4 regions of the Arthrobacter sp. 01T428 genome follow, and region 4 is predicted to be linked to each of the others. Evidence: riboswitches for the same ligand, from Rfam matches in the RefSeq annotation. Region 4 holds a riboswitch; each other region holds the start of a gene.
The links. A riboswitch is a leader RNA that binds a small molecule or an ion and turns the genes downstream of it on or off. The one in region 4 is predicted to bind thiamine pyrophosphate.

Region 1: another riboswitch for thiamine pyrophosphate. It lies ahead of AC1DJB_RS21180 (bifunctional hydroxymethylpyrimidine kinase/phosphomethylpyrimidine kinase); the one in region 4 lies ahead of AC1DJB_RS18285 (ECF transporter S component).
Region 2: another riboswitch for thiamine pyrophosphate. It lies ahead of thiO (glycine oxidase ThiO); the one in region 4 lies ahead of AC1DJB_RS18285 (ECF transporter S component).
Region 3: another riboswitch for thiamine pyrophosphate. It lies ahead of thiC (phosphomethylpyrimidine synthase ThiC); the one in region 4 lies ahead of AC1DJB_RS18285 (ECF transporter S component).

What each region holds. Positions count from the first base shown of each region.
Region 1 covers NZ_JBFTPW010000027.1:44,448-51,666, reverse strand. The annotation lists gene proB (glutamate 5-kinase) at 1-387, opposite strand, end outside; gene obgE (GTPase ObgE) at 377-1,966, opposite strand; gene rpmA (50S ribosomal protein L27) at 2,112-2,375, opposite strand; gene rplU (50S ribosomal protein L21) at 2,436-2,744, opposite strand; gene AC1DJB_RS21180 (bifunctional hydroxymethylpyrimidine kinase/phosphomethylpyrimidine kinase) at 3,165-4,685, opposite strand; TPP riboswitch at 4,677-4,773, opposite strand; gene AC1DJB_RS21175 (Rne/Rng family ribonuclease) at 4,918-7,219, opposite strand, start outside.
Region 2 covers NZ_JBFTPW010000001.1:389,585-396,803, reverse strand. The annotation lists gene moeB (molybdopterin-synthase adenylyltransferase MoeB) at 1-849, opposite strand, end outside; gene AC1DJB_RS01915 (TetR/AcrR family transcriptional regulator) at 1,053-1,592, shown strand; gene AC1DJB_RS01910 (DUF3107 domain-containing protein) at 1,643-1,867, shown strand; gene AC1DJB_RS01905 (hypothetical protein) at 1,904-2,206, shown strand; gene AC1DJB_RS01900 (4a-hydroxytetrahydrobiopterin dehydratase) at 2,238-2,570, opposite strand; gene AC1DJB_RS01895 (thiazole synthase) at 2,633-3,439, opposite strand; gene thiS (sulfur carrier protein ThiS) at 3,443-3,679, opposite strand; gene thiO (glycine oxidase ThiO) at 3,676-4,980, opposite strand; TPP riboswitch at 4,972-5,091, opposite strand; gene thiE (thiamine phosphate synthase) at 5,118-5,807, shown strand; gene AC1DJB_RS01875 (RNB domain-containing ribonuclease) at 5,845-7,219, shown strand, end outside.
Region 3 covers NZ_JBFTPW010000001.1:732,597-739,815, forward strand. The annotation lists gene ffh (signal recognition particle protein) at 1-799, shown strand, start outside; gene AC1DJB_RS03425 (alpha/beta hydrolase) at 903-1,652, shown strand; gene thiC (phosphomethylpyrimidine synthase ThiC) at 1,653-3,482, opposite strand; TPP riboswitch at 3,478-3,585, opposite strand; gene AC1DJB_RS03435 (amidohydrolase family protein) at 3,663-4,757, shown strand; gene AC1DJB_RS03440 (VOC family protein) at 4,836-5,714, shown strand; gene AC1DJB_RS03445 (hypothetical protein) at 5,785-6,228, shown strand; gene rpsP (30S ribosomal protein S16) at 6,424-6,846, shown strand; gene AC1DJB_RS03455 (RNA-binding protein) at 6,848-7,090, shown strand.
Region 4 covers NZ_JBFTPW010000019.1:63,067-70,285, reverse strand. The annotation lists gene AC1DJB_RS18300 (UDP-N-acetylglucosamine 1-carboxyvinyltransferase) at 1-1,233, opposite strand, end outside; gene AC1DJB_RS18295 (energy-coupling factor transporter transmembrane component T family protein) at 1,443-2,249, opposite strand; gene AC1DJB_RS18290 (ABC transporter ATP-binding protein) at 2,246-3,874, opposite strand; gene AC1DJB_RS18285 (ECF transporter S component) at 3,874-4,503, opposite strand; TPP riboswitch at 4,578-4,714, opposite strand; gene AC1DJB_RS18280 (NUDIX hydrolase) at 4,931-5,659, shown strand; gene AC1DJB_RS18275 (DUF4235 domain-containing protein) at 5,711-5,971, shown strand; gene mnhG (monovalent cation/H(+) antiporter subunit G) at 5,968-6,435, opposite strand; gene AC1DJB_RS18265 (MrpF/PhaF family protein) at 6,425-6,703, opposite strand; gene AC1DJB_RS18260 (Na+/H+ antiporter subunit E) at 6,700-7,219, opposite strand, start outside.

The DNA of each region.
Region 1 (7,219 bases), on a different contig from region 4:
GTCATCGGCAGTCAACAGGACTTGGCTGACCGTGACCCCGTGCGCAGCAAAAGCCTGCGAATAGCGCGCCATCAAAAGCCCTTGGCCCACACTGGCCGCAGCCTGCTGCGTGGCGAGGTCCTTGGGACGCTTGGCGAGCCCGAGCGGTGCGAGACCCGCCGCGATGGCACCGGAGGAGACCAGGATGATCTCCGTCCCGGAATTGCGCTTCTCGGCCAGGGCGTGGACCAGGGCCGTCAGCGCTTTCTCCGAGATGCCGCCTTTGATGCTGGTCAACGAGGACGAACCTACTTTGACCACAATCCGCTTGGCGCCGGCCAACGCCTGGCGTTCCGCGGCGTCGTCGCCTTCGGTGACTTCAGCGATGCGGGCCGTGCTAGTCGTCATTTCCGGCTTCCAGGCCGCTTTCCTTCAGGGGCTTGGGGAGACGGCGGCCGCTGACAGACTCGGTCCAGATGCCCGCCTTCCGCTCGGCTTCGAGCTCGGCACGTGCTGCAGCCTTGGCCTCGCGGCGCTCGAGCTGCTCGTCGCGCTTCTGCGAACGGGTGGGACGGTCGCCGATGTCGGCAACGCGAATGTCGGTTCCTCGAGGCGTCGCCAGGAGTTCGGCGCCCGCCATCATGGTGGGCTCCCAGTCGAACACCACGCCGTCTTCCTCGCCGATCACCACGGTGTCGCCCGGAACGGCACCCATCTTGAACAACTCGTTCTCGATGCCGAGCTTGGCCAGTCGATCGGCGAGGTAGCCAATGGCTTCTTCGTTGGTGAAATCGGTCTGCTTGACCCAGCGGACCGGCTTTTCCCCGAGCACGCGGAAGAGCGGCTCGAGGTTCTTCTCCTCGCGGCGGATCTTGAAGCCGGACTCGTTGACGGCCCGGGGGCGCAGGACAGGCGCTGCGACCTTGGGAGGCGCAATCGCAACGGCCTTGCGGGCGGCCATGACGATCTCGCCCATGGCGAAGCTCAATTGGCGCAGGCCTTCATGGCTCGTGGCAGAGACTTCGAAGACGCGGTAGCCGCGCTGTTCCAGTTCTGGGCGGACGAACTCGGCCATATCCCGACCGTCAGGCAAGTCCACCTTGTTCAGGACCACAAGCTTGGGGCGCTCGTTCAAGGGGACCACTTCGCCGTCAACGCCGGCGTAGCTCATGTCCACCGCGTACTTGTCCAGCTCTTGCTCGATGATCGCAAGATCGGTGAGCGGGTCCCTGTCCGCTTCCAAGGTTCCGCAGTCCAGCACGTGCACCAGCGCGGCGCAACGCTCTACGTGGCGCAGGAAGTTGTGGCCGAGGCCCTTGCCCTCGCTGGCGCCCTCGATCAGCCCGGGAACGTCGGCGATGGTGAACCGGACGTCACCGGCCTGGACCACGCCAAGGTTGGGGATCAGGGTGGTAAACGGGTAGTCGGCGATCTTGGGCCGCGCCGCGGACATCGCCGCGACAAGGCTCGACTTGCCCGCGGAGGGGAAGCCAACCAGCGCGATGTCTGCGATGGACTTCAGTTCCAGGACGATGTCGCTGGACTCGCCTTCAATACCGAGGAGGGCGAAACCGGGCGCCCTGCGCTTCTGCGAAGACAACGAAGAGTTACCAAGGCCGCCCATGCCGCCTGCGGCGGCGACGAACTCGGTGCCTTCGCCGACGAGGTCAGCAAGGACGACGCCGTCCTTGGTCTTGACCACCGTGCCGTCCGGGACGGGAAGGACGAGGGTTTCACCGTTCTTGCCGCCCCGCCAGTCGCCCATGCCCGGGCCGCCGTTGGTTGCGTGGCGGTGCGGTGCGTGGTGGTAATCAAGCAGGGTGGTGGTTTGGGCATCGACGCGCAGGATGACGTCGCCGCCATTGCCGCCGTTGCCGCCGTCGGGTCCACCGAGGGGCTTGAACTTCTCGCGCTTAACAGAAACACAGCCGTGGCCGCCTGTTCCGCCGGATACGTGAAGTACTACCCGGTCTACGAAGGTCGCCACGTGTTTCTCCTCTATGTGGAAATTACTGCTTGAAGTGCGTGTTGCGCCGCTGTTGCGCGGCCGCCCGCCCTAGTAAATTCTAGTGCGGTTAAAAAGACAGATGGAGCGGGCCATACGGCCCGCTCCACCCGTTCAGAACGTGTTATTACTCTGCAGCTGCAGCAGCAACGATGTTCACTACGCGACGGCCACGGCGAGTACCGAACTCAACCGCGCCTGCCTGCAGGGCGAACAGGGTGTCGTCGCCACCGCGGCCGACACCGGCGCCCGGGTGGAAGTGGGTGCCGCGCTGGCGGACGATGATCTCGCCTGCGGAAACGACCTGGCCACCGAAGCGCTTTACGCCGAGGTACTGGGCGTTGGAGTCACGACCGTTGCGAGTGGAGCTCGCGCCTTTTTTATGTGCCATTTGAAATGCCTGCCTTTAAATTCTGGGGAATCTGTTGAAAACCTGAACAGCAACCAGTGGTTACTTGATACCGGTGATCTTGATCTTGGTCAGTTCTTGACGGTGACCCTGGCGCTTCTTGTAGCCGGTCTTGTTCTTGAACTTCTGGATGACGATCTTCGGACCACGGAGGTCTTCGAGGATCTCAGCCGTAACCTTGACCTTGGCCAGATCCGCAGCTGCGGAGGTGACCTTGTCACCGTCCACCAGGAGCAGTGCGGGCAGCTCAAGGGTGCTGCCGGCTCCACCGGGGACGCGGTTCAGGGTTACGTAGTCTCCAACGGAAACCTTTTCTTGGCGGCCGCCTGCGCGGACAATCGCGTACACCACTTGGGCACTCACTTCTCTCGACGTTTATTACTAAATTTGCGTGCGGAACCCCGATCCAAAAACGGGCCTGGTTCACGCTGTGCCTCAACGCCGTGGACTCCGGTACGGAATCCATGAGTCATCCCTCGAATAGTTCTAAATGAAAGGTCAGTTCCAAATGAACGGTTTCTAGGGGCATAACCCAAGTGTTGGCGTAAGCACCGAAGATCTAGATTACGCTAGTTTCGCCTTCGGCTGCAAATGAGGCCAGGTCCGGAGGCTGCCACGTGATGGCTGCCACAGACTGGCTATGCCGCCATCCGGTACCGTGCCCGTCCACCTTACCCTGCCGGCCGCGAAAAGCTCGGATCCTCACGCCGACACGCTGCAACGCCTGCGGGGGCAAGCCGCGTTCCGGTGCCTCCTCCCCGGAAGACCGGCTCAGCCGTGCAACCTTGGAGCATCGAAGAACGCCGTTTCATAGCGGCAGGATTGGGCAAACGCCTCCATCATCGCTGTGCACTCCGCGGGCGACGCAACCTGCGCGGCGGCATCCGTGATGTCGATCGCCTTGCGGGTGGCCTCCGCGAACGCCTCTTCCGCGTAGGTGCGCAGCCAATCCGCATAGGGGTGCTCGTCCGATACTCCGGCCTCGACAAACCCATGGTGGAGCCGCTGTCCCACCTCGGCGTACAACCAGTAGCAAGGCAACACGGCAGCAACCAGCACCGCATAGCTTCCCGACGCCGATGCCGCCAGCAAGTGGTCCACGTAGGCCTTGGTGACCGGGCCCAGCTCTCCGCTCACCTGGCGTCCACTGAGCCAATTCCGGTGCAGCTCGGATTCGACTTCAAGGCACATCTGCGAGCCGCGGGCCCAGAACAGCTGTTCGGTTTCACTCGGAGCGAGGGCGCTTGCCCGTGCCAGGACCCTGGAATAGCCGTTGAGATAGATGGCATCCTGGGACAGGTAGTAGCTGAACTGCGCTTCGCTGAGACCACCGGATTGCAAGTGCTGGATGAAGTCCAAGCCATAAATGGCTGCCAGTTCCGTTTGGGCGGCGTCCCACATCCGGACGGCGAAGTCCCCCGGTTGAAGGGCCTGCTGGAGCGCGTGGAAATGATGGATCGGCCCGTTGCCCTTCCCTACTTCCAGCACCTCGGACCGGGTCAGCGCCTCCTGGAGCCAGGGCTTGACGACACGCAAAGCAGACTCCCAATCGCCGAGCCGCGCCTTGGCCGTCGCCATCGCCGACGACAGGGAACATCCCGTCCCATGGCTATTGCGGGTCTCCACCCGTTGGCCGGCGAATTCCACCACGTCCTGGCTCAGGACTCCCCCGGTATTGACCAGGGCATCGGGGCAGCCGGCTCCCTGCAGATGGCCCCCCTTCACCAGGACGGTGTTTCCGCAGCTAGCGGCCAGGCGCTTGCCTTGCTCCAACGCCGATGCCCAATCAGTGGCAACAGGCTCGCCAAGCAGCATGGCCAATTCCGGAAGGTTGGGGGTCACCAGGTCTGCGAGGGGCAGCAGTTCCCGCAGTGCGGTTTCAGCGGACTCCGCGAGGAGCCTGTCGCCACTGGTCGCGATCATCACTGGATCCAGGACGACGACGGCGGGGCGCGCCTCGCCGAGCCAGCGGCGGACTTCGTGGATGACCGCCGCGTCCCCGAGCATGCCGATCTTGACGGCATCAACCGTGATGTCGTCGCTAATGGCGTCCAATTGCTGGCGCAGGAACTCCACGGGAGGCACATGGACGCCAGTGACGCCCTGTGTGTTTTGTACAGTGAGCGCCGTGATGACGGCCATGCCGTAGCCGCCATTGGCCGCAATGCTCTTCAGGTCTGCCTGGATCCCAGCACCACCTGAGGGGTCCGAGCCGGCGATGCTGAGGACCCTGGGGATGGGGCGCTGGATGGCCTTGAGCGGGTAGACAGATGATTGCGCCGAAACAGTCATGCGAGACATCCCTTCGCCGGTGCTAACCGGACAGGTTCAACGGGTCTGGTCTCAGCCGGCTCGGTGCGCGGCACCCCGTGTCAGTCCCCTAGCTTAACCCTGATCACGCCTCGCCCGCTGAAATCGCCCATTGCAACCGGACTGCCAGGGTCGGCGGATTGGCCCACAACGCCGAAACCCCGGCGGTTTCCACAGGAGCGGAAACGGCCGGGGCTTAGGCACGGTACTGCGTTCAGAGTTCGGACTTCGGCACACCGACGCCGAGGATGATCGGTTCCGCTGCCGCCGTCGGCTTCGTCGGGGCGGCGTCTGCTGCCTTGGCCTCGTGCGCGGCCCCACCGGAAGCAGCCGCGGCAACCTCGTGGTGCTCCACGTTGGTGGCGTTGGCGGCACCCTGGGCCCGGCTGGCGCTACGGTTGCGTCGGCCTCGGCGTCCACGCGAACCCGAGTCCGGGGATTCACCGCTTGCAACGGCTGCGGGGGCCCCTGCGGGGGTTTCTTTGGCTGACGTTGACGTCGTGGCGGTGTCCGGAGCTTCTCCGAGCCCTGCGAATGCCTGTGCCAATAGGTCCAGGCTCATGGCAGGTGTGCCACTTGCAGGCTCCTCTTCGTGGTGGACGAAAGGCAACGCAACTTCCTCGCCGCCGAATCGCAGCACAGGCTTCGAACGTTCCTCGCCACTCGAAGCAGCGGCCGGAGCCTGGACCGGGGCCGCTGGTGCCTGGACCGGGGTTACTTCCGCTGCGTGCCCGTCGGCGAGCAATTCCGCCGCGTGGTGGAGCTCGTCGTCGTGCAGGTGGGCAGCGTGGGCTGCAGCCGCGATGGTGGCAAGGGCTGCGCGGGTGGCTGCCTGACGGTTCGGGTCGGTGGATTCCACAGTGTGGACCGGCACCGAAGGGGTGACGGGCAGTTCAGTGGTCCCCGGCCCCGTGCCGCGGCCGCGGCGACGCTTGCGCTGCTCGGGGCGGACGGCTGGCTGTGACTCCGTGCGCGGGTGGTGGTGTTCAGCTGCCACCACGTTGGCCCGACGGTGCTCCACGGGCTCGTCGTGCGTGACGATTCCGCGCCCTGCGCACGTCTCGCACTGCTCGCCGAAGACCTCCAGCAGGCCGGTGCCCATGCGCTTGCGGGTCATCTGGACCAATCCAAGCGAGGTCACCTCGGCGACCTGGTGCTTTGTACGGTCCCGGCCGAGGCACTCGACCAGGCGGCGCAACACGAGATCGCGGTTGGATTCCAGGACCATGTCGATGAAGTCGATGACGATGATTCCACCGATGTCGCGCAAGCGGAGCTGGCGGACCACTTCCTCGGCAGCCTCAAGGTTGTTCTTGGTGACGGTCTCCTCGAGGTTGCCGCCGCTGCCGGTGAACTTCCCGGTGTTGACGTCGACAACCGTCATGGCCTCCGTGCGGTCGATCACGAGCGAACCACCGGAGGGCAGGAAGACCTTGCGCTCCAAGGCCTTGTGGATCTGTTCGTCCACGCGCCATGCCGAGAAAATGTCCTGATCCGAGGTCCACTTCTCGAGGCGTCCCACCAGGTCCGGCGCCACGTACGTGACGTAGGCCTCGATGGTGTCCCAGGCTTCATCGCCGGAGACGATGAGCTTGGAGAAGTCCTCGTTGAAGACGTCACGGACAACCTTGATGGTGAGGTCCGGTTCGCCGTACAGCAGTTCCGGAGCCAGGATCTTGGTGGACGTGGACTGGCTTTCGATGCCTTCCCACTGGGCCCGCAAGCGGTTGATATCGTGTGTCAGCTCTTCCTCGGAAGCACCCTCGGCGGCGGTACGGACAATAACGCCCGCGTTCTCCGGGAGGCGGTCCTTGAGGATTTTCTTCAGGCGGTTGCGCTCGACGTCGGGCAGCTTGCGGGAAATTCCCGTCATTGACCCGCCCGGTACGTACACAAGGTAGCGGCCGGGAAGTGAAATCTGGCTCGTCAGGCGTGCGCCCTTGTGGCCCACCGGGTCCTTGGTGACCTGGACCAGCACGGAGTCGCCTGACTTCAGGGCGTTCTCGATGCGGCGCGGTTTGCCTTCCAGGGTGACGGCATCCCAGTTGACTTCACCGGCGTACAGTACGGCGTTGCGGCCGCGTCCGATGTCTACGAACGCGGCTTCCATCGACGGCAGCACGTTCTGGACCTTGCCCAGGTAGACGTTGCCGATGAGGGAATCCTGCTGTGTCTTGGACACGAAGTGCTCCGCGAGCACGCCGTCTTCGAGGACACCGATCTGGATCCTGTCGTCGCGCTGGCGAACGATCATCTGGCGGTCGACGGACTCACGGCGGGCCAGGAATTCGGCTTCGGTGATGACCTGGCGGCGGCGGCCGGTCTCGCGGGATTCGCGGCGGCGCTGCTTCTTTGCTTCAAGGCGGGTGGAGCCCTTGACGCTCGTGACTCGGTCGGAGCCGCTGGTGGACTCAACGTGCGCGCGGGGAGCGCGGACGCGGGTCACCGTGTTGGGGGGATCGTCGTCTCCGCCGCCCGTCAGTTCCAGGTCCTGATCGCCGCGACGACGGCGCCGG
Region 2 (7,219 bases), on a different contig from region 4:
CGCAGGGGTGATGCCACAGAAAGCCTCATAATCGGTCAATTCTGTGATCGGCTCGGCCTCCGGGTCTTTCGAAACCTTGATTTCGCGCCAGCTGCCGCCGAGCGCGTCGAAGAGCGCCACGCGCCCTAGCATGGAGCGCCCGACGCCGGTGATCAGCTTGACTGCCTCGGTCACCATGAGCGAGCCGACAGCGGCGCACAGCATGCCGAACACGCCGCCTTCGCCGCAGGACGGGACCGAGCCGGCGGGAGGGGCCTCCGGGTAGAGATCGCGGTAGCTGGGTCCGTGCTTCTCCCAGAACACACTGACCTGGCCGTCGAAGCGGAAAATGGATCCCCAGACGTACGGTTTGCCGAGAATCGCGGCAGCATCGTTGACCAGGTACCGGGTGGCGAAGTTGTCCGCGCCGTCCAGGATGAGGTCGTAGCCCGAGAAAATCTCCAAAGCGTTGGAGGAGTCCAAGCGTACGTTGTGCAGCTGCACGCTGACGAGCGGGTTGAGTTCCTTGATGGCGTCACGCGCCGATTCGATTTTCGGCCGTCCCACATCGCCCACGCGGTGGATGATCTGACGTTGCAGGTTGCTGAGGTCGACGTCGTCGTCGTCCACGATTCCGAGCGTCCCCACCCCGGCGGCGGCGAGGTAGAGCAACGCCGGAGAGCCCAGTCCGCCGGCTCCGATCACGAGGACTTTGGCATTCTTGAGCCGACGCTGACCGGCCGCTCCGATTTCGGGAATAATGAGGTGGCGCGAGTAGCGTTCCACCTCTTCGGTGGTCAGTCCCGCGGCCGGTTCCACGAGTGGCGGCAGCGAAGACGGCAACGTTTGGGCAGCAAAAGTAGTGGCCATACTTCAAAGTATCCCCGCAGGTGCCGCCCGGTCATATTACTGCGCAGTATTGTGGTCATAACTGCAAGGGGAAAGGCGGCAGACAAGTGGCCGAGAGTGCACGTATCAAACAAGAGGCGCAGGTCAGGCAAGATCGGACCGGTTCGCCCCGTTCGGCCAGGTTGCCACGCGATGAGCGCCGGGCCCAGCTCTTGAATGCCGCCTTGGAAGTTTTCGTTGCCAACGGCTTCCATGGTGCGGCGATGGACGAAATCGCCGAGACCGCCCATGTCAGCAAGCCGGTGCTGTACCAACACTTCCCGTCGAAACGGGAGCTCTACATGGCCCTCCTCGACAGCCACCTGGCCACGCTCACGGACCAGATGCTCACGGCGCTGAATTCGACGTCGGACAACAAGGAGCGCGTCCAGGCCGTCATGCGCGCCTACTACCGTTTCATCGCGGGCGATGACCAAGCCCACCGGCTCGTCTTCGAATCCGATCTCATCAATGACCCGGACGTCAGCTCCCGGCTGGAGACTTTCAACCGCACCTTCGCCGACGCCGTCGCCAAGGTCATCGCCGAAGACACCAAGCTGCCCCCGCTGGAGGCCCAGCTGCTGGGCCGGGGCCTGGCGGGAATGGCGCAGGTCAGCGCGCGGTATTGGCTCGAAACCGACGGCGATTTGGACCTCGATGTCGCCAGCGACCTGATCTACCGTTTAGCTTGGCGCGGAATCAGTCGCTTCCCGAAAGAGTCCTAGACTACAAATAGAGGACTGAGTATTTTTTTGATTGGCTGGGAGGCCCCGCTGTGGAAGTAAAGATCGGCATTCAGAATGTTGGCCGTGAGATCGCGCTTGAGTCCGCTCTCGACGCCGAGGCTGTTGCCAAGATCGTGAGCGAGGCCATTGCCAACGGCACGGACCTGCGCCTGACCGACGAAAAGGGCCGCCAGGTCATCGTTCCCGGCAATGTCCTCGGATACGTGGAGATCGGCGCCGAGGAAGTACGCCGGGTCGGCTTCGGCGCCCTCTAAGCAACAGGCAAGAACACCAGCGAGCCAGGAGTCCGCATGCTCTCACTTGTCATCGTGGCGCTAGCCACCATCGCTTCAGGCTTCATTGTCTGGGGAACTGACAAACACCGTGGAACGTACGGAATCACCCTGCCCGCCGGCGTTTCGGTCGCCGTCGCCATGCTGAGTTGGGTGATCTTCATCCAACTTGGCTTTGGCTACCAGCCTGGCGTGACGTGGATCCCGTGGGTCCTGCCCATCATTCTGGGGACCGTGGCGGCCGCCGTGGCGTCCTACTTCCTGGGCCGCCATCGGAAGCGGCACGACACCGCCCAGCTGACCGCGGCGCTGAGGCTCTAACCAGCGCTGCGGCTCTATCTGCAGATCCGGCTCATGGCGTGGCTTCCGGTTTGGCAACTGCCCCGGCTTCCGCGGCCGCTTCGCTGACGCTCTTAGCCGCCCGGACGTCGCGCTGCGTTACCTCGCTCCCGGCATCGTGGGACGTGTAGAGGATGAACACCCGGTTGTAGCGCCAGTCCAGGTCCGGGTGGTGGTTCTGCTGTTCGGCAATGCGCCCGACGGCGGCAATCAACTCGAGTGCGGCAGCCGACGTCGGGCACTTGTAGGCGGTGACGAGGGCGCCCTGGCGATACCGCCAGTCCGGCAGCTCCGCCAGGGCGTCGTCAATAGTGGACCTGGAAAGAATGTCGTCCTTGCCGGCCATTCGGGGCTCCTTCACAGACGCGGAATCTTCGCAGGAATCCCCGGAGCGGCCAGCGTCGGCCGCTAGAGGAACTCGGCCCGGCCTTCCATGGCCGAGGAGGCCAGGGCGTGTTCCCTGCGCGGGATGCGGCCCGCCTGCTTCGCCAGCCTACCGGCGATGACCGCGTGTTTGAAGGCCTCGCCCATCTGCACCGGATTCTGCGCGCGGGTCACCGCGGTGGCCAGCAGCACGGCGTCGCAGCCGAGCTCCATGGCCAGTGCGGCGTCGGACGCGGTGCCGATGCCGGCGTCGAGCACTACCGGCACCGAAGCGCGGGACACAATCAGCTCGATGTTGTGGGGATTCAGGATGCCCAGGCCGGTGCCGATAGGCGCGCCCAACGGCATCACCGCAGTTGCCCCGAGGTTCTCCAGGCGAAGCGCAAGTACGGGGTCGTCGTTGGTGTAGGCGAAGACCTTGAAGCCGCGGTCCACCAGCTTCTCCGTCGCATCCACCAACTCCACGGCGTCAGGCAGCAGCGTCTGTTCGTCGGCGATGACCTCGAGCTTCACCCAATCCGTTTCCAATGCCTCCCGGGCTAGCTCGGCTGTCATGACGGCATCCTTGGCGGTAAAACAGCCGGCGGTGTTGGGCAGGACACGGATGCCGTGGTCTACGAGCAATTGGAACAGCGAACCGGTTTCCGTCGGTGAGTACCGCCGCATGGCGACGGTAGTGAGTTCGGTGCCGGAAGCCAGCAAGGCTGCCCCGAGGCCGTCTAGGCTCGGAGCTCCGCCGGTTCCCATGATAAGGCGCGAGCCGAACTCAACACCGTCGATCACCAGGGCATCGGTTCGGGTGCCTGCTTCGTGAGTGCTTGCTGTGGTCATGGTTCAGCCTCCCTGTACTGCGGTAACGATTTCGAGTTCGTCGCCGTCTGCGAGCGCGGTGGCAGCCCACTGGCTGCGCGGCACCACTTCGGAATTGCGTGCGACGGCGACGCCGATCTTGCGTCCGTCGGCCGCTTGGCCGCTGGAATCCACAACGCGTCCGGTGATGTGGCTGACGAGGGTGGTGACGGAAGCGTCGTCGCTCAGCGTGTGGTCTGCGCCGTTCAATTTGATGTTCATGCGTGGTCCTTCAGAAGGGGATTTAAGGTATCGGCCGATGGGCCGTCTGCGGAAGCCCTTGCTGTTGAGAGCGGGCGGGAGAAGCGGTCCGGGCGGAATTTGTTCCACCGGGGATCGGCGGTGCCATCCATGAGTCCAACGCAGATTTTTGCCGCTGCCGGAGTGAGGAGCACGCCATGGCGGAAGAAGCCGCTGGCCACGATGAGGCCGGGCACGGTTCCTTCCCGACCTTCGACGCGGCCCAGCAGCGGTGCGTTGTCCGGGGTGCCCGGACGGGCCCGGGCAGTTGCTTCAAGGAGTTCCAGCTCGGCAACGGCCGGAACCAATACCTGGGCGTCGCGGAGCAATTGGTAGACGCCGCCGGCTGACACCGGGTTGGCCGATCCCCCGGACGACGACAATCCGTCCTCACGTTGCGTCGCGCCGATCACCACGGTCCCGTCATCGCGGGGAACGATGTAGACGGGCACTCCGCGCACCATTCCCCGGACCGTGGCGGTGACCAGCGGTTGCAGGTGGTCCGGGACGCGCAGCCGCAGTATGTCGCCGTAGACGGGACGCAACGGGAGCGACAATCCATCCGGCAGTCCTTTCACGCGGGCGGCATCGAGTCCGTTGGCTACCACCGTTTCCGTGGCAAGCACTTCGATGCCTGAGCCGAGCACGGCCCCGACGGCGCGCCCGTCCTCCCACAGGAGGCCCGCCGCAGTGTCCCGGACCGCGAAACCGCCTTCGGCCCCCGGAATCCAGCTCGAATCGCCGGGCTGGTGCTCCGCCAGCGCGCCTAGAATCGCGGCCGAAAGCCGGCGAGGATCCACTTGGTGGTCGCCCGGGATGTCGAAGGCACAGGAAATCTGCGGGCTCAAGAGCGGCTCACGCTCCCGTGCTTCGCGCAACGGCACGGATTCCACCACCAGGCCATGGGCCAGCTGGACGTCCCGAAGATCGGCGAGCGCCCGGCGGTCCGCTGCGTCCGCACCGACGGCGAGGGTCGGCGTCGTCCGGTAACCCGTGCTGCGTCGGGTTCGTGAGCCGGTCACATTGTGTTCGAAGTCCGGCCACAACGCCGACGATTCGAGCATGAGCTCCAGGAGGTCCTCTTCCTGGTAGTGCAGTTCACTGACGGGTGCCAACATCCCCGCCGCCGCGAAAGTAGCGCCGATGGCCGGCGCGGGATCGATCAGGGCAACCGAGCGGCCCGACCTTCGGGCTTCCCACGCAATGCCCAGGCCAATGACGCCGCCCCCGATCACCGCCACGTCTGTGTGCAGGGGCCCGTGCTGGGTGTTTACTTCGTCCATGGAGTCCTTCCCTACGCCGGTACTAGCCGGATCAGGTCAAGCGGTCGGCGCTGAAGCCCTCTCAGCCGCGCGGCGATTGTGACTGCCGCCGCGGCTCCCGCGGTACCAGCCCAGTTTAGAGGAACTACTCTGTTTCCATGACCCAGCACGATGTCCACACCACCGCCCGCCTCTACCTCTGCACCGACGCCCGCAAGCAACAGGGTGATTTTGAGCAGTTTGTCGATGCCGCATTCGAGGGCGGCGTGGACATCATCCAGCTGCGCGACAAGACCATCGAAGCGGCAGAGGAACTGGAACTCCTGGAGATCCTGCAATCCGTGGCGCACCGTCACGGGCGCCTCTGGGCAGTCAACGACCGCGCCGACGTCGCTTCCCTGTCGGGCGCGCCGGTATTCCACATCGGCCAAAAGGACATTCCGCTGCGCTCGGCCCGGAAGCTGCTCCACGACCCCACCATCATCGGCCTCTCCACGCACACGCCGGAGCAGATTGACGCAGCCATCGCCGCGTCGCCTGGCCGCAGCGGCTTGGACTACTTCTGCGTCGGGCCTGTGTGGGCCACGCCCACCAAGCCTGGACGCTCCGCCGTCGGGCTCGATCTGGTGAAGTACGCTGCCAATGCGGTGAAGCAGGCAGACGAAGAGACGGTCGGCGGCGTAGTGCTTCCTTGGTTTGCGATCGGCGGCATCGATCTCAGCAACGTGGAAGACGTAGTGAGGGCCGGCGCCAGCCGCATTGTTGTGGTCCGCGCCATCACCGAGGCCGAGGATCCGACGGCGGCAGCCCAGGCACTCCTGGCCGCACTGGACGCAGCGGCGGCCTAGCGAGACGCCGGGAGATTTTGGAGTTACCCTGACTTTCGTGTCACATCAGCGCATAGCCCCGAACGTCTCTGAAACGTCGAACCAGCTCGCGGAAGCACTGGCGGCGCTTCGGACCGAACTCGAGCTGCCCGCTGGTTATCCCGCTGAAGCACTGCGCGACGCGGAGGCCGCGGTTTCAGGACACAGGTTGCCGGCACAGGACCTCACGGGCGTTCCGTTCATCACGATCGACCCGGCCTCTTCCACGGATCTCGACCAGGCCCTCTTCATTGAGCGGTCCGGGAATGGTTACAGGGTTCTCTACGCCATCTCCGATGTGCCCTCCTTTGTGCCACCGGGAGGAGCGCTCGACGCCGAGACCCGCCACCGGGGACAGACGTACTATGCGCCGGACGGCCGCATACCGCTGCACCCCGAGATCATCAGCGAGCACGCCGGAAGCCTGCTGGCGGGCCAGGACTGCGGAGCGTTCGTGTGGGACTTCGAACTCGATGCCGAAGCAGAGTTCCGCACCGTCTCAGTTCGCCGGGCAAGCGTACGCAGCCGCGCCAAGCTCAACTACAAGGGCGTCCAGTCCGCGATCGATTCCGGGACAGCTGATCCCGTCCTGCAGTTGCTCAAGGAGGTCGGGCTCAAACGGGTGGAACTCGAACGCCGCCGCGGCGGAGCGAGCCTGAACATGCCTGAACAAGAAATCGTCCAACTGCCCGACGGCGGGGGGTACAGGATCGTCGCAGCTCCCTCGCTGCCCGTCGAGGACTGGAACGCCCAGATTTCGCTCATGACCGGGATGGCGGCGGCCCAGCTGATGCTCGACGGCAAGGTTGGAATCCTGCGCACCATGCCCGCTCCCGATGAGCGCTCGCTGCTCCATTTCAAACGGCAGGCCGGGGCGCTCGGCAAGCCTTGGACCGAGGGGACCAGCTACGGCGAGTACCTACGGACCCTCGACGGCAAAGACCCCCGGCAATTGGCCATTCTCCATTCCGCGGGGCTGCTTTTCCGGGGCGCCGGCTACACGCCTTTCGACGGCGAAGTACCGGGCAGCGTCATGCAGTCAGCCATCGGCGCACCATATGCCCACACCACTGCGCCGTTGCGCCGGCTGGTCGATCGTTTTGTCCTGGTCATCTGCGAAGCACTGAGCAACGGAACGGAGATCCCTGCATGGGCCCGGGATGCTTTGCCGAGCCTGCCGGAGATCATGGCGTCATCCGACCAGCTTGCCGCCAAAATGGAGCGCCTCGCCTTGGACACGGTGGAGGCCGCACTCCTGGTGAACCACGTCGGACAGGAATTCGACGCCGTGGTGATTTCCGGATCGAAGCCTGCCAAGAACAACGGAAACGGGAACGGGAACAGCACCAACGGCCACAACGGGAATGGGAATGGGAATGGGAACGGCAACTCCC
Region 3 (7,219 bases), on a different contig from region 4:
GAAGCTCGACGGCGACGCCCGCGGTGGTGCCGCGCTCTCGGTCGCGTCCGTCACCGGCAAGCCGGTCATGTTCGCATCCACCGGCGAAGGCCTGGACGACTTCGAACTGTTCCACCCGGACCGCATGGCTTCCCGCATCCTCGACATGGGTGACGTTCTCACCCTGATCGAACAGGCCGAGAAGAACTGGGACAAGGATGAAGCGGCCCGGATGGCGAAGAAGTTCGCCGACCAGGAAGACTTCACCCTGGACGACTTCCTCGCCCAGATGCAGCAGATCCGCAACATGGGCTCCATGAAGAAAATGCTCATGATGATGCCGGGTGCGCAGAACATCCGCCAGCAGCTGGAGCAGTTCGACGAGCGGGAAATCGATCGCGTGGAGGCGATTGTCCGCTCCATGACCCCGCACGAGCGTCTGGCTCCGAAGATCATCAACGGCTCCCGTCGGGCCCGCATCGCCCGTGGTTCCGGTGTGCACGTCTCCGAGGTCAACGGCCTCCTGGAGCGTTTTGCGCAGGCCCAGAAGATGATGAAGAAGCTGGCCCAGGGCGGCGGCATGCCCGGGATGCCTGGCATGCCCGGCCTCGGTGGCGGGTCCCGCAAGGCAAGCAAGAATGCGCCCAAGAAGAAGGCCCGTTCCGGAAACCCCGCCAAGGCTGCCCAGGAACTGCGCGACGCCGAGAACAAGCGGGCGAACGCCGTCCGCACCGGCGCGGCATTCGGCCAGCCTTCCGGCGACTTCGACCCCTCACAGCTGAACCTGCCCAAGGGCTTCGACAAGTTCCTCGGTAAGTAGCTATCCCACCCAACTGGCTAGCAGTAGGTGTCGTTTTGACCCCTCAGAACGACAACAACTGCTAGTGAGTTGGGTTGTCAGCCCCGTGCCATAGGCTGGGGGGATGCAAAAGCAGCGCGTCGTGTTCGTCCATGGAGCAGGCACATTCGGCGCTGCGGCGTGGCCGAAACAGCATGGCATGGCGCTGGCGTACGATGCACTGTTCCTGAAACGCCACGGCTTTGATGCGCAGACCGAGCCTTTGGAATCCGATGTTGCAGCCGATGTGGAGATTATCCTCGAGTGCCTCGGAGCTCGGGAGGCCGCATCGGCCCCCGGCCCCGCGCGTGGGGGCCATGTGGTCGCGCACTCGCAAGGCGCGATTTCCGCCATGTTGGCCGCGGTGGAGCGGCCGGACCTGGTCCGCTCCCTCGTGCTGGTGGAACCGGCTTGTCTTTCCTTGACAGCTGAATTACCCGCCACCGCGGCGTACCGGGCACTCATGGAGCCGTTGTTCCGGATCCGGCACGAACTCAGCGATGACGATTACCAACGCGAATTCGTCCGCAGGGCGTTTTCTTCCGAGGCGGCTGTCCTCAGCACCCCGGAGGCCCGGCGAACCGCGCGACGCCTGCGGCTCCAGGCTCCGCCGTGGGAAGCGCCCCTGCACATTGTGCCGGGAGTTCCCACGCTTGTGCTGACCGGTGGTTGGGAACCCCTCTACGAAGAGATCGCCGGGTACTTGCAGGAAACCGGCGCCCTCCACCGCGTTGCGGCTGGAGGACACCGGCCTCATGACTCAGTTGAAGGAGACCGGATCATCCGCTCCTTCATCGCGGATGCCAGCCGCGCAGGATCAGTCCAGGCTTCCTGATCAGTTCAGGTTTCCTGACGCCGCCTCACGTTTTCCTGCGGGAACCTCAAGCTCGGGCAAGTAGACCTTGCCCCCTGATGCCAGGAACTCCTCGCTCTTTTCGCGCATGCCGCTATACATTTCCGCGATGGCCGCTTGGGAATCGGCTGAGCCGTATTCGTCGCGGATGTCCTGGCTAATGCGCATGGAGCAGAATTTTGGTCCGCACATGGAGCAGAAGTGCGCCGTCTTGGCCGGTTCTGCCGGGAGTGTCTCGTCGTGGAAGGATTCGGCCGTGACCGGATCCAACGACAGCGCGAACTGGTCACGCCAGCGGAACTCGAAGCGGGCCTTGGACAGCGCATCGTCGCGTTCGTGGGCGCCGGGGTGTCCCTTGGCCAGGTCAGCGGCGTGGGCGGCGATTTTGTACGTGATCACGCCGGTCTTGACGTCGTCCTTGTTGGGCAGGCCCAGATGTTCCTTCGGAGTGACGTAGCAGAGCATCGCGGTTCCGTAGCGTGCGATCTCCGTGGCGCCGATGGCGGAGGTGATGTGGTCGTAGCCCGGGGCGACGTCGGTGACAAGGGGGCCCAGCGTGTAGAACGGCGCGCCGTCACACAGCTCCTGCTGGCGCTCCACGTTCTCCCGCACCAAGTGGAACGGGATGTGTCCGGGGCCTTCGACCATGACCTGCACGTCGTACTGCCACGCGCGCTTCGTCAGCTCGGCCAAGGTGTCCAGCTCGGCGAACTGCGCGGCGTCGTTCGCGTCCGCCGTCGCGCCCGGGCGCAGTCCATCACCCAGCGAGAACGCGACGTCGTACTTGGCGAAGATTTCGCAGAGCTCGTCGAAGTGGGTGTAGAGGAAGTTTTCCTCGTGGTGGGCCAGGCACCAGCCCGCCATGATGGAGCCGCCACGGGAAACGATGCCCGTCACGCGGTTCGCGGTGAGCGGCACGTACCGCAGCAACACGCCGGCGTGGATGGTCATGTAGTCCACGCCCTGCTCGCACTGCTCAATGACGGTGTCGCGGAAGATTTCCCACGTGAGCTTGTTGGCTTCGCCGTTGACCTTCTCGAGGGCCTGGTAGATGGGCACGGTGCCGATCGGTACGGGGGAGTTACGGATGATCCATTCGCGGGTGGTGTGGATGTCATCGCCCGTGGACAGGTCCATGACGGTGTCGGCGCCCCATTGCGTTGCCCACTGCAACTTGTCGACCTCTTCGGCGATGGAGCTGGTGACGGCCGAGTTGCCGATATTGGCGTTGATCTTCACCAGGAACGCCTTGCCGATGATCATCGGTTCGGATTCGGGGTGGTTGATGTTGTTGGGGATGATGGCCCGGCCGGCAGCGACCTCGCTGCGGACGAGTTCCACATCGCAGTTTTCGCGAAGTGCCACGAACTGCATTTCGGGCGTGACGATGCCCTGTTTCGCGTAATGCATCTGTGTCACGGTCTTGCCGTCGACGGCGCGGCGGGGCACCGGCTGAGCCCCCTTCCACTCCGCGGAGGCGGCGCCGCGGCGGACGGCAGACTTGCCGTCGTCGAGCAGGTTCCGTTCGCGGCCGCTGTAGGCCTCAGTGTCGCCGCGGGCTTCGATCCACTCGCTGCGGAACGGTTCGAGGCCCACTACGGGATCACTCCCGGGTCCGGCGGTCCGGTACACCTGGAACGGGGCGTTGGCCTCGCCGTTGGGGGACGGTTCGAGGGCGATTTCCGTCACTGGAACCCGGATTCCCGTGTCGGCATCCTCCAGGAACGCGAGGGAATGCGACTTGAGGGAGTGGGTCACATCGTGGTCCGATCCCTTTTGGGTAGGGCTCAGCTGTGTTTCTTTGGTGCTCAAAGGATTACTCACTTCCTTCGCCGGCATTACCCGGACAGGTTCAACGGTCGCAGGCTGCATCAGCCCGATCTCAGCCCTTGCAAGGGCCCCCGTGTGGTCGTAGACGAAGCTACCACAGCTGCCAGCGCTTGTGACAGATGTGACCGCGCCGGCGAAGCTCCCGGGAACTAGGGTGGAATCATGGCGGAAATCATCGAATTCAGCGGCGCCGTCCTCACCGGGCCGGAGGAGGAACGGCGCGGCCTCTGGTCGGTCGACGGACGGCTGACCTTCGTCCGGCCACTTGCGAAGCCCGACGTCGTCCTGGACGGTTGGGTGCTTCCCGGCCTGGTCGACGCGCATTGCCACGTTGGCTTGGGCAAGGGCGGAGCTGTCGACGAGGAGACTGCCCGCCTGCAGGCGACTGCGGACCGGAATGCCGGGACCCTCTTGATCCGCGATGCCGGATCCGCAAGCGACACGCGCTGGCTGCAACGCCGGGCGGACATGCCGAGGATCATCCGCGCGGGCAGGCACATCGCGAGGCAACGGCGGTACATCCCCGGGCTGGCCGAAGAGGCGGAGCCGGAGGATCTGATGGAGGCAGTCCGCAAGCAGGCGCGGTCCGGAGACGGCTGGGTCAAGATCGTGGGGGACTGGATCGACCGCTCCGCCGGGGATCTCGGCCCGTCCTTTCCGGCCGCCGTCGTCAAGGACGCCGTCGCGGCCGCACACGACGAGGGGGCGCGGGTGACCGCCCATTGCTTCGCCGAAGGGACAATCGATGACATGCTCGACGCCGGGATCGACTGCATCGAGCACGCCACCGGATTGTTGCCCCACCACATTCCCCGGCTGCTGGACCAGGATGTGCCGATTGTCCCCACGCTCATCAACATTGCGACGTTTCCGGACATCGCGAAGCAGGCTGAAACCAAATTTCCGCGCTACGCCGCCCACATGATCGCGTTGTGGGAGGGCAGGCATGAGCGGGTCCTTGAGGCGTTCGACGCCGGAGTGCGGGTGTACGCCGGAACCGACGCCGGAAGCGTCATCAAACACGGCCGGATCGGCGAGGAGATCCTGGAACTCCAGCGGGCGGGTCTTCCGGCGGCCGCCGCCCTCGATGCTGCCTGCTGGTCCGCCCGTGAGTGGTTGGGTGCCGACGGCATCAGCGAAGGCGCCAGCGCAGACGTCGTGCTCTACGCAAAGGATCCCCGAGCGTCCCTAGAGATCGTGCTGCAGCCCGGATGCACCGTTCTGAGGGGACACATTTCAGGAAGCGCCGGGCATTAGGAATAAATTGAAGCTTCAAGTAATTTAGATACATAGAGGTTGCCGAAGGGCGGCGCCACAAAAAGCCGGGAGTTTCACATGACCATCACATCCAGCCAGGATCTCCTTCCTGCCGAACTCACCATGGGCACTGTCATGCTCAAAGTGGGGGACATGAAGCTCATGGGCGACTACTACCAGCGGGCGCTGGGGCTGGACGTTGTCGCCGAACAGGACGGCGGGCTCTACTTCGGCCGGCTAGGCAAGCCGTTGGTGCACCTCGCGCCGGCCGCTGGTCTCCAGATCCCGGGCCGCGGAGAGGCCGGACTCTTCCACACGGCGCTGCTTTTCGAGGATCAGCCCTCGCTCGCCGCAACTGTTGCCTCCGCCGCGCAGTACGAACCCCACGCCTTCGTCGGCAGTGCCGACCACTTGGTCAGCGAAGCCTTCTACTTCACCGACCCGGAGGGCAACGGCATCGAACTCTACTACGACAAGCCCCGTGAAGGCTGGGAGTGGAACGGCAGCTCGGTCGTGATGGACAGCTTGCCGCTCCCGCCGCAGCGCTACCTCCAGCAGTACCTGAGTGAAGCGGCCGTGACGGGCCAGCATGGGGCGGGCGCCGGCGTCGGGCACGTCCACCTCCAGGTGGGCGACGTGAAGACCGCCCATGATTTCTACGTCGACACCCTCGGCTTCGAGCAGACCGCCGGCTGGCACGGGCAGGCCCTGTTTGTCTCCGCGGGCGGCTACCACCACCACATGGCCATGAACGTGTGGAACAGCCGCGGTGCAGGCCCGCGCAAGGACACCCTCGGCCTCGGCGAGGTGGTCATCGAAGTGCCGTCAGGAAACGACGTCGGCGCGCTCGCCGATCGCCTCAAGGTAGCGGGCATCGCCTCGCACCACACAGGCCAGGAGCTCCGCTTCGAGGACCCGTGGCGCAACCGCCTGCGGGTCGCGGTCCGCTACGCTTGATCCGACGGCGTGGCGCATCTCGGCCGCTGCGCCGCAGCTCCGTTGGCACGACTGAATGAGAGTACTTTCCATGGGCTTTGCTGAAATCTTTGTTGCCACCCACGATGAAGCACTCAAGAGGGCCGCTGCCCTGGAGAAGGGCAGCGACGTATCCGGCGCCGCGGTACGGATCCCGGGAATCAGCGATTTCGAAGTAGAACAACTCGGCGACCTCGCGGGCACGGCCGTGCACGCAGGCGGGGCCGACTATGAGCTTGCTTTGGTGGACGTCACCAGCGACGCCTTGCTGGGCGTCCCGGAAGCGATGGTGCGTGCCCTGTCTGAGCTCCTTAGCTACGAGACCGAAGGCGAAGGGAACGTCCTCGACGACGTCGCCGAACGCTGGGCGGCCCAAGAGGACATGCCCTTTGATGCCCAACAGGCCCGCCTGTACGTCCAGCAGTTGGCGGCCCTCGCGAGCGACGTCGAAAAGGCCGAACGGGGCGGTCTCTACGTCTGGTCCGCTGAGCAGTAACCCCGCAGAAAACCCGCCGCACGGGCTGCGTGTTCGAAATACTGTCCGCCATCTGGCACAATGGACAGGTACTCGATCCGCGCGGCCCCTCTCTCCGTGTGTGCATCTTGTCCTTGGAACCCTCAAGTATGGCCCGCCCCACGGGTGCAGAACGACGGGCTCAACCCCGTTTCAGAAACAGGAGTGACCACAAAAGTGGCCGTAAAGATTCGCCTTAAGCGCTTCGGTAAGATGCGCGCACCGTACTACCGCATCGTCGTCATGGACTCCCGCGCCAAGCGCGATGGCCGTGCGATTGAAGAAATCGGCAAGTACCACCCCACCGAAGAGCCCTCGTACATCGAGGTTGTCTCCGAGCGTGCACAGTACTGGCTGTCCGTCGGCGCCCAGCCGACCGAGCAGGTTGCCGCGATCCTCAAGATCACCGGTGACTGGCAGAAGTTCAAGGGCCTCCCGGGCCAGGAAGGCACGCTGAAGACCAAGGTCGCCAAGCCTGCTTTCGTTGCACCGGAGAAGGGTTCCGTCATCATTCCGGAAGCCATCACCAAGAAGGCCAAGCAGTCGGAAGCAACTGAAGCTCCCGCTGACGCTGAAGCAGAGACCACCGAGGCTGAGTAAGTTGCTGGCAGAAGCGCTCGAGCACTTGGTCCGCGGGATCGTTGACAGCCCTGAGGACGTCAAGGTCAGTGCCAAGAACAACCGCCGCGGGGAATCCCTCGAGGTGCGCGTTCACCAGGACGACCTCGGACGGGTGATCGGTCGCCAGGGTCGCACCGCACGCGCTTTGCGCACTGTGATTGCGGCATTGGCGGGCGGCGAGCAGGTGCGGGTCGACGTCGTCGACACCGACCGTCGCCGGTAACGCGCTCAGCAATACTTGTCTTAAATCCGGCCCCTTCACCAGATTATGGTGGAGGGGCCGGATTGTTTTACGAGCAAACCCAGCCGTGGGTCCCTCATCCGGGCCCAGCGAAGAAATCAGAGGAACCCC
Region 4 (7,219 bases):
GTGGATCATGGTCTGGCCTTCGGCGTTGCCGGCGATGACCGCGAAGAACGGCAAGTTGTCGATGTTTAGACCCGGGAACGGCATCGGATGGATCTTGTCCTCCGGAGCGCGCAACCGTGATGGCTTGGTGGTGACATCCACCAAGCGCGTCCGTCCGTTGCGCGCAAAGTACTCGCCGGAGATGTCGAGCTGTTGGCCCATCTGCTCGAGCGTGGCAAGTTCAATCTCCATGAACTCGATGGGGACCCTGCAGATGGTGACTTCCGAGTTGGTCACGATGCCCGCGGTGATCAAGCTCATGGCTTCAATCGGGTCTTCGGACGGGAAGTACTCAATGTCGACGTCGATCGCCGGGCGCCCAGTGATCTTCAGGGTGGTTGTCCCGATGCCGTCGATGACCACGCCGAGCCCCTGCAGGTAGAAGCAAAGGTCCTGCACCATGTAATTGGGGCTGGCATTGCGGATCACCGTGGTACCGCTGCGGTGTGCGGCGGCCATGATGGCGTTCTCCGTTACGGTGTCACCGCGCTCCGTGAGCACGAAGGTGCGGTGCTCGCCGTCGGCCGGCGGCGCCTGCACGGAATAGAAGCCCGACTTGGCCTCCACCGAGAGTCCGAACTGCCGCAACGCCTGCATGTGCGGTTCCACGGTCCGGGTCCCGAGATCGCAACCGCCGGCGTAGGGCAGCTGGTACGAGGCAGCCTCATCGAGGAGCGGGCCGAGCAGCATGATGACGCTGCGGGTGCGGCGTGCGGCTTCCACGTCCATGGAGGCGAGGTCCAGCGTTTCCGGGCGGCGGATGCGCAGATCGTTGCCGTTCAGCCAGGTGCATTCGACGCCGATGGAGGTCAATACCTCGACAATCCGGTTGACTTCTTCGATCCGGGCGAGCCGTCGCAAGGTGGTGGTGCCGCGGTTGATGAGGCTCGCGCAAAGCAGTGCGACGCCGGCATTCTTACTGCTGTTGACGTCCACCGAGCCGGAGAGCGTACGTCCGCCCTCCACGCGCAGGTGGGTCATCTGCCTTTTGCCGACCTTGACGATGGTTCGCCCGAAGATCGACTCGAGGCGCTCGATCATGCGGAGGCTAAGGTTCTGCTTGCCTTGTTCCATGCGGGCAATGGCGCTTTGGCTGGTGCCCAGTTCCGAGGCGAGCTGTCCCTGTGTCCAGCCCTTTTCGCCGCGGGCGTCGCGAAGGAGGAGACCTACATGTTCGGCAGTCGGTTGCGTCATGATCAATAAATATCACAGATGGTCTAAGAATTGGAGATTCTGCGACGCAACCCGCTGATTCAGCCAAGCGCTAGTCGCCTCGTGCGATAAGTAAGTCGCAACGGCCGCCGTCGCGTGCCCGGGGCTGCCGGATGGCGGTCCGCCCGCAAATACCCAACTGAGTCGCAGTTGTTGTCGTTTTGGGACGTCTAAACGACAACAACTGCGAGTCAGTTGGGCTGCTTCAGCCAGACGAAGTGCCAGGTCCCTGCCCATTGGGCCGCGAGCACGGCCGCGGCAGCGATGACCAGCCCGCCGCCCAGAACCCAGACGTCCAGGCGGCTGTAGGTGGATTCGCGCGCCCAGGTCCGCCGTCCGCCGCCGAAGCCGCGCGCCTCCATGGTCACCGCCAAGCGGGACGCCCGTCGGATCGCTTGGACCAGCAGACCAAAGCTTTGGCCAAGCATGGCCTTGAACCGTTGCGGCGGACTTCCGTGCGAGCCGACACCCCGCGCGCGCCGTGCCATGCCGATGGTCTGCCACTCCTCCGCCATGAGTCCCACGAGCCGCAGGGCCGCCAGGGTACCCAAGACAAAACGGTGCGGCAGTTTCGCCTTTTGCGCCAGGGCATCGGCGAGATCGGTGGGATCGGTGCAACTCATCAGGAGAATGGCAGGCAGCGCTATGGCAAGACCCCGCAGCATGAAGCCGAGTCCAAGCTGAAGCGAGCCTTCGCTAATGGACCAGATTCCGACGTCGAGCAGTATCCTTCCGCTGTCCGCCGACAGGATCGCGGTGCTCCAACCTCCGAGCGCGGCCGCGATAATCAAGGGCCAGCCGCGCTGCCAGAGCAAGCGCACGGTGAGCCCCGCGAGGGGGAACAACGCCAATTCGCCGAGGAGCGCGGTCGAGGCTGACACCAAGTCGATGGACAACGCCAACACCAGGGTGATCAGGAAGACCGACACGAACTTGGCCAGCGGATTGGCGCGTGTCAGGAGGGCGTTGTTGCCGCGCAGGGTCAGGGCGTCCCTCATGCCGCACCTGCTTCCTGCCGGGCGCCGCCTTGGAATGCAGGCTCGAGCCGCATCTCGGCGCCGCCCAGGACGGAGCTGAATTCCTGGTCGTGGGTCACGGAAACCACGGAGGTGCCGGCGTCGAGCAGTTCGGACAGGAACGACGCAAGCTCAGCCCACGTGTTCGCGTCCTGGCCGAAAGTGGGTTCGTCCAGCACCAGGACGCGGGGGTGCGCGGCGAGCACCGTCGCCACGGATAGCCGCCGTTTTTCGCCCCCGGAGAGCGTGTACGGATTGGCGTCCACGAGATGCCCCAAGCGCAGCCGTTCCAGCAACTCGTCCACCCGTTCCTCGCCATGGCCAAGATGCTTGGGGCCGAACATGAGCTCATCGAGGACGCGGCCGGTGACGAACTGGTGCTCGGGCTCTTGGAACACAGTCCCGATGCGGGAGATCAGCTGCTGGGCCTTCCACTTGAACGGGTCGGGGCCCGCGCCGTCGCTGAGCCCGACGGCGGCAGTCACCGCCCCGGATATCGGCGCCAACAGCCCCGCGAGGGTCAAAGCGAAGGTCGATTTTCCGGCGCCATTGGGACCGGTGATGGTCAGTGCCCGCCCGGCAAACACTTCGGCGTCGAGTCCGGACTGCACAGGACGCGGGGCGATCGTTTTGAACCCCCGGCGCCGTGTCCGTTCGCGGGACACCGCAAGCTCCTGGGTGGCGAGCAGCAACTCGCCCCCATTCCGGGAGCTCCCCGCCCCGGAGTCGGCCGCCGGTCCGGCGCCTGTTCCCGAACGTGGGCGGGTGGCCGGCACGTAACCAGGCACCCAGACGCCCGCAGCAGTGAGCATGTCCCTTGCTTGCGCCAGAACCGTGTTCGGGTCACCGTCCAGAAGCACCGCCGGCGTCGAACCTCCCGAGGAGGAACTGCCCGGCTGAAGCACCACAATCCGGTCCACGAGGTCTTTCCAGACCGATACCCGGTGTTCCACCACCACCAAGGTGGCGCCGGTCTTGTCCAGGCAGCGGCCCACGGCATCGCGCACTTCCAAGACGCCGGCCGGGTCAAGGTTGGCGGTCGGCTCGTCCAGGAGGATCAGGCCGGGACGCATCGCCAGTATGCCGGCGAGCGCAAGGCGCTGTTTCTGCCCGCCCGAGAGGGCCGACGTCGGGTGGTCGAGCGAAAAGTTGCCGCTGGCACTGCCACCGGCCCTCCGCAGCAGCCCGACGTCGTCGAGCGCTTCATGGACCCGCTTCCAAATCTCGTCCCGCGGCACGCAAAGGTTCTCGGCGCCGAACGCGACGTCGTCGCCCAGGCGGGAAAGCACCACCTGGGTTTCGGGGTCCTGTTGCATGAGTCCGGCACGGCCCCGCTGGGCCTTCGGGGAAACGCCGTCAACCAGCAACGAGCCGGTCTCGTCGGCGTCGTCGCCTTCCTCGCCCAGCACGCCCGCCAGGGCATGGAGGAACGTCGACTTGCCTGCGCCCGAGGGGCCAAGCAGCAGGACGCGCTCGCCAGGACGGATGTCCAGGTCCAGGGCGTGGATGGCCTGCGTGGTGCGGCCGGCGTGCCGCCAGCCCCAGCCCTGCGCGGAAATGGCGGCGGGTCGCACCACGGCAGAGGTGCCGGAGTCAGGACTGGGCATCAGGAAAAGACGGGCTCCGAGGCGGCCTTGCGTGACGCGAACGCGCTCAGGACACCGGTCCTGGCCAGGCCGCGGGTAGCGATCCAGGACAGGGCACCGGCAATGACGGCCCCGGAGATCGTGCAGAACACGATGTACGCGAGCTTGTCGACCGGTTCGTAGGCGATGTTCCAGCCCCACGGCAGGAAGGAGTCGTTCAGGCCGCAGAACAGGCCCGCACCGGCACCGGCCAGCAGGGACACCGGCAGGTTGAACTTCTTGTACATGAAGGCCAGGAAAATGAGTTCCGCACCGAGGCCCTGGAGCAGGCCCGAGATCAGCACCGTGGTGCCGTACTGGGAACCCATGATGAGCTCACTCGTGGCGGCCACTGTTTCGCAGAAAATTGCCGCACCGGGCTTGCGGACGATGAGCATGCCCAAGACTGCCGGAATCATCCAGCCGCCGGCGATCAGGCCGCTCAGGGGCGGGTAGCCGGCGGACATAGGTGTTGCAACCAAAGCCATCTGGTCCCATGCCCAGAAGATCACGCCACCGGCGATCGAGATGAGTGCCGCCACGACGATGTCCACGACGCGCCAGTTGTAACCAGGCTTGGTGAGGCCCGGCCTTGCAGAAATACCAGTCATTTTGTCCTCCTGAGGAACAGGAGGGGAAAGTGTTCCCGGTTGCCTGCGAGCGGCTTCCGCCGCGCCGGTCCGGACACTATGAGAACTCGACTCCCTTGCGCCGGTACTAGCCGGATCAGGTTCGAGGGTCTGCGGCTGTCCGCACTCTCAGCGCCCGTCCTCCGTGCCGCATTGCTGCGTGCCCGACGGCGGCGCTCCCCTGTCGTTATCAATCCACCCTTTTGGGCGTGGTTCAGTTTACACCTTGGCGGGGTTGCGGGCGCTGTGTTGGCGTCCGCGGAACGGTCACAAACACGCGGAGACGACGGATTCTGCTGGATCACTCGCCGGGTGAGCGCAGGCCGGCCCGGAATGGCGCGGGCGGCCGCAGAAACTGGGACAATGATCCAGCAGAATGTGACGCGGCAGAGCGGGCAAAGGAGCGGTCTTGGCAGGCAATGGCGAAGCGAACAGCACCACGGTGGCGGAACCGAGGCTCGCCGCAAGCGTGATCCTGGTCCGGGATGCCGCGGTTCCCGGGGGCTCTCAAGGTGCGGCGCAGGCTTTGGAGGTGTTCGTCCAGCACCGGGTTTCCACGATGGATTTCGCCGCGGGCATGGTGGTCTTCCCCGGGGGCCGGGTGGACCAGATGGACAGCTCCGGCTGGGACTTCGCGGACGACGTCGTCGAGCAGCACGCCGCCGCATGGCACCGGAGCAGCATCGCCGTCGAACCTGCCTCCGCCAGGTTCAACGCCGGCCGGGTGCTGGCGGCCGCGCAGCGTGAGGTGTTCGAAGAGGCCGGGCTGAAGCTTGACGCCGCCACCCTCCGCCCGTGGGCCAACTGGGTCACTCCGCAGGACCAGCCCAAGCGCTTCGACACGTACTTCTACCTTGCCTGCCCGGTTTCCGGTGCCGAGCCAAGGCACCAGACCACGGAAGCGTCGTCGTCCTTGTGGACACCCGTCCGCGGAATCCTGGACGCCGAAGTCGCCGGAACACTCAAGCTCATGCCGCCCACGCTTGCGCTGCTGGATGAGCTCGTCGCCCTCGGCACAGTGGAAGCGATACTGGCCGAGGACCGTGACATCGTGCCTGTCCGTCCAAAGCCCGGGGCCTTGGAGGAGTTCTTCCGGCAGAGGCGCCAAGCTCCATCCGTTGCTCCGGAACTGCCCTGAAGTGGGGTTAGGCTGGGGACGGTCCTGTTTCCACCCGCAAGGAGTCCCGGAATGAACCTCCTCATCAAACTGCTCGGCACCGGCGTGAGCATCGGCGCTGGCTTTGTCGGCACCAAGCTCGTCAATGCGCTGTGGGAAAAGTCCACCGGCAAGAAACCTCCCAAGGGTCACGATGATATGGAGGCAAGCCTGCGCTCTGCACTGACCTTCGCCCTGATTTCGGCGACTGTCAGCGCCGTCATCCAGGTTTTCGCAAGCCGCAGTACCCAGCGCGCCATCTCGCGTTTCTCGAAGACACAGGACATCGTCTAGGCTGACGGCCCGCCGTTGGCGCCTTGAGGGCCTGGGCTCCCGCCGTTCCCGGTGTGGGGAGTTGTCGGGTCGGCTTGGGCTTTCTCCGCTGCCCGTTGACCGGCGGCCCGCAGCACCACGGCCTCGAGTTCGTCGATGCTCAGCAACTCGGGGTGCAGGTGCTTGGTCCGGTAGCCTGCGCGGCCCACCATGTGTGCGGACACCGGCACCGTCAGCAGTTGGAAGATCCAAGCGACGGCCAGGATCGGCCACACCCACCATTCGCGCATCTGCAGCCCGATGGCTGCCAAGACGAGGAACAGCCCGAGCACTTGCGGCTTGGTAGCTGCGTGCATGCGGCTCATCAGGTCCGGGAAGCGCAGCAGGCCGATCGCCGCGCCCAATGACATCACCGCACCGACAATCAGCAGCACCGCGGTGACGGCATCGATGACGGCGTCCGCTCCGGTGGCGTCAGGAGTCATTGACCTGTCCTCTCCGGTCGGCCACGAAGCGCGCCACCGTCACCGATCCGATGAAACCGATCAGCGTCAGCGCGACGAGCAGCACGAGGTTGTTGAGGTGCCTGTTGACGGCCATGTCGATGGCCAATGCAGCACCCAGTATGGCGAGCAGCACGTCCGAGGCGAGCACCCGGTCCAGCAGGGACGGCCCGACGGCGATCCTGTAGATCGCGCCGGCGGCGGCGAGGCTAAGGACCACCGCCGTGACGATCAGCACGATGTCTTTCACGAGCGAGCTCCCCTCGTTGCAGGCCAGCCTTCGGCCTGGAGTGCGTCCATTTCCGCCTGGGTACCCATGATCCGGATCAGCGAGGCCTCCGTGTCCTGGACTTCCTTGCGCAGCTTGGCGGTGTCCACATCGTTGCGGACATTGAGCCCATGGATATAGAGCGTGGACGTCGAGCGGTCCACCTCCACCACCAAGGAACCCGGAATCAGCGAAATCACGTGCCCTGTTGCGGTCACCATGAGGTCGGAATGGCTGCGGAGGGGAACAGCGACGACGGCGTTGGTTACCAAGGGCCCGCGGAAGACCGCGAGGTACATGACCTGGAAGCTCGCGGCCACCACTTTGCCAAGGAACACGACGGCGAAAGGAATGGCGCGCAGCACGTTGAATCGTCCGCTGAGCTCCACTGGAGGCAAGTAGAAGACCCTGGCTACCACCACGGCGATCAGCGCACCGAATACCAGGTTGCCGGGGCTGAAGTCCCGCCAGAGCGCACCCCACACGACCACCAGCCAG